2 regions of the Bariatricus sp. SGI.019 genome follow, and region 2 is predicted to be linked to the other one. Evidence: a T-box and tRNA genes for the amino acid it is inferred to sense, from the RefSeq annotation. Region 2 holds a T-box; the other holds one or more tRNA genes.
What was found. The T-box of region 2 lies ahead of ACQRD1_RS00715 (valine--tRNA ligase). A T-box ahead of a tRNA ligase gene usually reads a tRNA of that ligase, here a tRNA-Val.
Positions count from the first base shown of each region.

Region 1: it has a tRNA-Val gene. The T-box ahead of ACQRD1_RS00715 (valine--tRNA ligase) is inferred to sense a tRNA for this amino acid. The anticodon was not compared.

Region 1 covers NZ_JBNPOQ010000022.1:11,135-14,553, forward strand. The annotation lists gene ACQRD1_RS12515 (GNAT family N-acetyltransferase) at 1-701, opposite strand, end outside; gene ispF (2-C-methyl-D-erythritol 2,4-cyclodiphosphate synthase) at 664-1,212, opposite strand; gene ACQRD1_RS12525 (DUF2892 domain-containing protein) at 1,213-1,512, opposite strand; tRNA gene ACQRD1_RS12530 (tRNA-Met) at 1,667-1,740, opposite strand; tRNA gene ACQRD1_RS12535 (tRNA-Val) at 1,774-1,846, opposite strand; gene gdhA (NADP-specific glutamate dehydrogenase) at 2,077-3,411, opposite strand.
Region 2 covers NZ_JBNPOQ010000001.1:127,229-130,647, forward strand. The annotation lists gene ACQRD1_RS00715 (valine--tRNA ligase) at 1-1,449, opposite strand, end outside; T-box leader at 1,526-1,817, opposite strand; gene ACQRD1_RS00720 (flavin reductase family protein) at 1,922-2,434, opposite strand; gene ACQRD1_RS00725 (AEC family transporter) at 2,549-3,419, opposite strand, start outside.

The DNA.
Region 1 (3,419 bases), on a different contig from region 2:
AGACTTCCTCCGTCACTGGCATATTCTTTTATCAATCTCTGATAATATGCGGCATCTCTGATAGCAAATACCTGATATTGTCCCAAGAGATAAGAATTGGCAAACTCTGCCAGCTCTTTGCAATCCTTTTCTTTTGCATCTTCAACCACCAAAAAATCATCTTTTTGTTGCATCTCATTTTCTTTCTGTTCACAATACACCCTTTTATTTTGCTCATAAACTGTCCGAAAATCATAGGGAATATAAATACTTTCAGAAGCTGGCATCAAAAAAGTAAATGTCTTTCCATCCCGATATTCATCTCTTAATGCTTGCTTTAAAAGGTTAGCCATATATCCTCTTTTACGATATTCCTTCTGTGTTGCAACTGCAACAATATAGTTAACCTCCTTTTCGGATCCATTTACATACAAATGATACGGATTTAGATGAAGCATGGCACGAATCGCTTCATCCTCTTCTATGACATATATTTGATTGTCTTTTGTCTTTTCCATATAATAATAATCAACAAACCCTTTACTGTCTTCCTCAAAAACTTCTTCATATAATGCCCGTGTCTTTCCATTTTCCCCGGGACTTAAGTTACGTATATCCATTCTTCTATTATCCTTTCTTTGAGAAAGAGAAGCCCCTGTACGGAGCTTCTCTTTTACTATCATACTATCTTTCCATATGCGGACAGCCACTGCATCCTGCACATCTTCCTTCTTCTGGTCCTACGACATAGCTACAATTTTCTATCGTATCAAGAGCTGCTATCGCCTGAGCGGAAATTCCAGCACCGCTTCCAGTAAATCCAAGCCCCTCTTCCGTTGTCGCCTTAATATTTACTTGGCTAATATCCACATGCAATACTTCTGCCACATTCATACGCATCTGTTCGATATGTGGCGCCATCTTCGGACGTTGGGCAATAATCGTTGCATCAATATTTCCAATCACATATAAGTTATCCTCAATGAGCTTTCCTACATGTTCTAACAATTTGATACTAGAGATACCTTTATATTGGGGATCAGTATCTGGAAAATGCCTGCCAATATCTCCCAATGCAGCAGCTCCTAACAACGCATCCATAATCGCATGCAGAAGCACATCCGCATCTGAATGTCCCAAAAGACCTTTTTCGTATGAAATCTTAACTCCACCTAATATCAGATCCCTGTCTTCTACCAATTTATGAACATCATATCCCATTCCAACTCTCATCTATGATTCCTCTTTTTCTTCTATTTTTTCAACTTCTTCTTTTACCACTTCTTGATCAGAATCTACTTTATCGTCTTCCTCTATATTCGACTCTTCATAGTCCGTATATTCCTTTTTAATATATTTCTTCACTCCCAAAATGCACCATGTTGCTCCTAGAATCAGGAATGCAAGTCCTATGAGTAAAAAAACAATAAAATTTTCCGGCTTATTTAAAACAGAATCACGAACCAGGCTATATCCAAGATAGACCAGATATGCCCCTGCAAGAATTCGAATCGTTAATCTTCCTTTCGTCATTATCGTACTCCTCCTCAATAATAGCGTAGTCTATATTTTTAATATTATAAATGATTTCTTATTTTTTGTATAGTGGAGACACAAAAATAAAACCCTATCTCTTCTATTCATATTCAAAAAAAGAGAGAACATTCAACGTCTCCCTTTTTACAAGTAGCGGGAACTGGATTTGAACCAGCGACACCACGGGTATGAACCGTGTGCTCTAGCCAACTGAGCTATCCCGCCATATTAAATTAACACAACTCTTCTTGAGTTGAATGGGACCAATAGGGCTCGAACCTATGACCCTCTGCTTGTAAGGCAGATGCTCTCCCAGCTGAGCTATGATCCCATATTGGTTTGCAAGTTCTTATCTCTCGAACCGACTTCGTTAGTATACCATTAACTCTCACCAATTGTCAACAGTTTTTTTAATTTTTTTGCAAATTCCGAAAATATTTTTTATAATCCCCGAAAATACGCTATTTCATGCTCGTAAATAAAATTCTCCTTTCAAAAAGGGACAGGGATATTTTAATTTGGGACGGAGGAATTGAAAAAACCCCCGTCCCCATATACAATTTACACAATTCCCTGAGCTGTCATAGCATCTACTACTTTTTCGAATCCGGCAATGTTTGCTCCGGCAACGTAGTTGCCGTCCATGCCGTAACGTTTTGCAGCATCGTCAATGTTATGGCAGATATTTACCATGATGGATTTCAGTTTTGCATCTACTTCGTCGAATGACCAGCTTAAGCGTTCGCTGTTCTGGGACATCTCGAGTGCGGATGTTGCAACACCACCAGCGTTAGCAGCCTTTCCAGGTGCGAAGATGACTCCGTTTTCCTGCAGATACTGTGTTGCTTCCAAAGTGGTAGGCATATTCGCACCTTCGCATACTGCTACACATCCGTTTGCTACTAACTGTTTTGCATCTTCTAAGTGAAGTTCGTTCTGTGTTGCACATGGAAGAGCAAGGTCTACTTTTACAGACCATACGCCGCGTCCTTCATGATATTCTGAATTTGGACGATATTTCTTGTATTCTGTTAATCTTGCACGATTTACTTCCTTGATTTCCTTCAATGCGTCTACATCAATTCCTTCTGGATCATATACCCATCCGTTAGAATCGCTGACTGTTACGACCTTAGCACCTAACTGCTGTGCTTTCTGTGTTGCGTAGATTGCAACATTTCCGGAACCGGATACAGCAACTGTCATGCCTTTGATGTCTTTTCCATTAATCTTAAGAAGTTCCTCTGTCAGATACAGAAGACCATAACCTGTAGCCTCTGTTCTTGCAAGAGAACCGCCATAGCTTAATCCTTTACCTGTAAGCACACCTTCATAAGTTCCCCGGATTCTCTTATATTGTCCGAACATGTAGCCGATCTCTCTTGCACCTGTTCCGATATCACCTGCCGGAACGTCTGTATCAGCACCGATGTATTTGCAAAGTTCTGTCATAAAGCTCTGGCAGAATGCCATTACTTCTCTGTCTGATTTACCCTTTGGATCAAAATCAGAACCACCTTTACCTCCGCCGATCGGAAGGCCTGTCAGTGAATTCTTGAAGATCTGTTCAAAACCAAGGAATTTGATAATTCCAAGATTAACAGATGGATGAAGACGTAATCCTCCCTTGTAAGGTCCGATTGCGCTGTTGAACTGTACACGATAACCTGTGTTGACCTGAACCTGTCCTTTGTCATCTACCCATGGAACACGGAACTTAATCTGTCTTTCTGGTTCTACCAGTCTTTCAAGCAGGGCATCTCTTCTGAATTTATCTTCATTTGCCTCTACTACTACTCTCAATGATTCCAATACTTCTTTGACTGCCTGGTGGAATTCTGGTTCAGCAGGGTTTTTTGCCACTACTTTTTCCAGGACTTCATCTACATATGACATACCTTTTA
Region 2 (3,419 bases):
TACCAGAACATCTGTCGGATAGAAATAATCCAGGTCTTCCGTCTGATCCGGCCATCCCAGAGTAGAGAACGGCCATAATGCAGAACTGAACCAGGTATCCAGTGTATCTTCATCCTGTGTGAAATGTGTACATCCGCACTTCGGACATTTTTCCGGCATGCCCCTGGAAACTACGATCTCACCACACTCGTCACAGTAATATGCAGGAATTCTGTGTCCCCACCAGATCTGTCTGGATATACACCAATCGCGGATATTCTCCAGCCAGTGCAGATATATTTTATCAAAACGCTCTGGTACAAACTTCAGGTCACCGTTCTTTACAGCTTCGATAGCTGGTTTTGCCAACTCTTCCATTCTTACGAACCACTGCTGTTTTACCATTGGCTCAACGGTTGTGTGACATCTGTCGTGAGTTCCTACATTATGAGAATGTGGAACAACCTTTACCAGATATCCCTGCTCTTCCAGATCTTTTACCATAGCTTTTCTTGCCTCATAACGATCCATTCCGGCATACTTGCCGCCTTTTTCGTTAATTGTAGCATCATCATTCAGAACATTGATCTCTTCCAGATTGTGGCGTTTTCCAACTTCAAAGTCGTTCGGGTCGTGTGCCGGTGTAATCTTAACTGCACCTGTTCCGAATTCTTTATCAACATAATAATCCGCAACGATTGGAATCTCACGATTCACCAGCGGAAGTATGGCTTTCTTGCCAACGATATCTTTATATCTCTCATCATCCGGATGTACTGCGATCGCAGTATCACCAAGCATGGTCTCAGGACGTGTAGTAGCAATCTCCAGGAAATCATCGGTACCAACGATTGGGTACTTAATATGCCAGAAGAATCCATCCTGTTCTTCATGTTCCACTTCCGCATCAGAAAGGGAGGTCTTACATACTGGACACCAGTTGATGATTCTGGATCCTCTGTAGATATATCCTTCTTCATATAACTTAATAAATACTTCTTCTACCGCCTTGGAACATCCTTCGTCCATCGTGAAACGCTCTCTGTCCCAATCACAGGAGACACCCAGCTTCTTCAGCTGTCCTTCGATGGTTCCTGCGTATTCTTCCTTCCACTGCCAGGTTCTCTCCAAGAACTTCTCACGTCCCAGTTCTTTCTTATCAATACCTTCTTCTTTCAACTGGTTCGTTACCTTAACCTCTGTAGAGATTGCGGCATGGTCAGTTCCCGGCACCCACAATGTGTTGTAGCCCTGCATTCTCTTATAACGAATCAGGATATCCTGTAAAGTATTGTCGAGCGCATGGCCCATGTGCAGCTTACCGGTGATATTCGGCGGCGGCATAACAGTTGTAAATGGTTTACGGCTTCTGTCTACTTCAGCGTGAAAATACTTGTTCTCACACCATTTTTCATACAATTTTGGCTCAATCTCTTTCGGATTGTAAGTCGTCTCAAGCTTCTGGCTCATAATTTCCTCCTCACCTCATAAATAAGTTCACATTATTTTCACATTTAAGGGCGAAAAAAAACGCCCTCTACAAAACGTAAAGGGCGACTGTCATCGCGGTACCACCTTTATTTATATAGTAGAAATACCTTCTATATATCTCATCATATTCTATAACGGGAACGACTCCGGGATGGCCTAATATTCTACCTGATCCTCACTTGATCCTGTGATCACTCTCACGAATATCCGCGGTCATTGTCGCAATAGTTCAGCCATCCGGCTCCAAAGCTACCTTCTGCATCCTACTTCCTTAAGCGCCTCTCAACCAGTGGGCTGCTCTCTCTGTCAGGGCAATCATGCATACTCCTCTTCTTCAATGCCTTTATTTCTTAAATTGAACTAATGACTATCATAGCCATCAAAGTAACGTTTGTCAAGAAGTTTAAAAAATTTTCAGAAATCCTTAAGAGTGTCGGAACCCTCTTAATTGTTACTTAAGCTTCGCTCCATCCGCAAAAGCATTGCCAACTTTTACTCCCAGAACATGGTACGCATTATTAAATGGGTCAAAGGTAATCGGTGCAACTTTGTCTACATCTACTTTCCCGTCTGTCATCACAGATTCATCCACACTCACATTGATGATTTCCCCAACCATACGGCAAGTTTCCGGATCATAGCTTTTAAGCTTACACTCCAGGCAAACAGCCAGTTCATTAATAATCGGCGCATCCACTCGTTCACTTTTTTCAACGGTAAACCCTGCTTTTTCCATCTTATTTGCCACTTGATTGCCAGATTCAATTCCAACATAATCACATTCCACAACATGGGCAGCATCTGCCATACTTACGGTAAATGCCTGTCGAGACAAGATATTCTTAACCGTTTTATGTCCCACTGATAAACACATCGATATCTCATTCGATTCACTGATACCTCCCCACGCCGCATTCATCGCATCCGGAACACCATTTTCATCGTAACTTGCGATAATCAGCACCGGCTGCGGATAAGTTTATTGAATTTTTGTCAAATAGGGACGTAGTAAAGTGAAAGAATACCCCGGGGTAAAGTTGCACTTTACCCCGGGGTATTCTTTCACTTTACTACGTCCCTAAATTAACGACATGCTCCTCAATACGTACAGCCATCCTGTCAATGTAAATGCACTGAATAATGTGGTCAGCATTACTACGCTGGAGGACAGTACTCCTTCGTGCCCCATATTCTTGGCCATGACAAAGCTGCTTACCGTTGTCGCGGACCCCAGCATCACGAGAATCGCCACCAATTCTTCCTGCCGAAAACCGAATTGTACTGCAAGTGGCAGGAAGATTGCGCAAAATCCTACCAGTTTAATCAATGCAGCTATAGCAGTAGGTTTTACCTTTGCAAAGGCTTTTTTAATATCGAAAGTCGCACCCATTGCCATCAGACCCATCGGCGTTGCTACTCCGGCAATACTTGTCACCGTCTTTTCCATAATATGTGGTATTGGAATCTGAAGAGCAGACCACAAAAGTCCCGCCGCAATTCCTATAATAATCGGGTTGGTCACGATACCTTTCAGCGTCTTTTTTATCACTCTTCTGTCCATACCATTCTGTCCTGGGCGGAATACAGACAACACTACCACTGCCATGATATTATACAGCGGCACACTGCCAATGATCATCAGCGGTGCCATCCCAGATGTTCCATAGATATTTTGAATAAAAGCAATTCCAAGAAGCGCTGCACTGCTGCGATAGGATGCCTGGATGAACTCACCCTGGATGGAACGATCCTTCCACAGGAATGAAATCAGCGCCGAAATTGCAATACTAAGAAGCGTCACAACAAAGCAGAACAGCACAAACTTCACATCCCACACCTGACTAAAATCCACCGTTGCCAGATCACTGAACACCAGCACCGGCAATGGCACAGTAAAGACAAACTTATTCATCTTCGCAGCAAACACATCATCAATCCAACCAATTTTC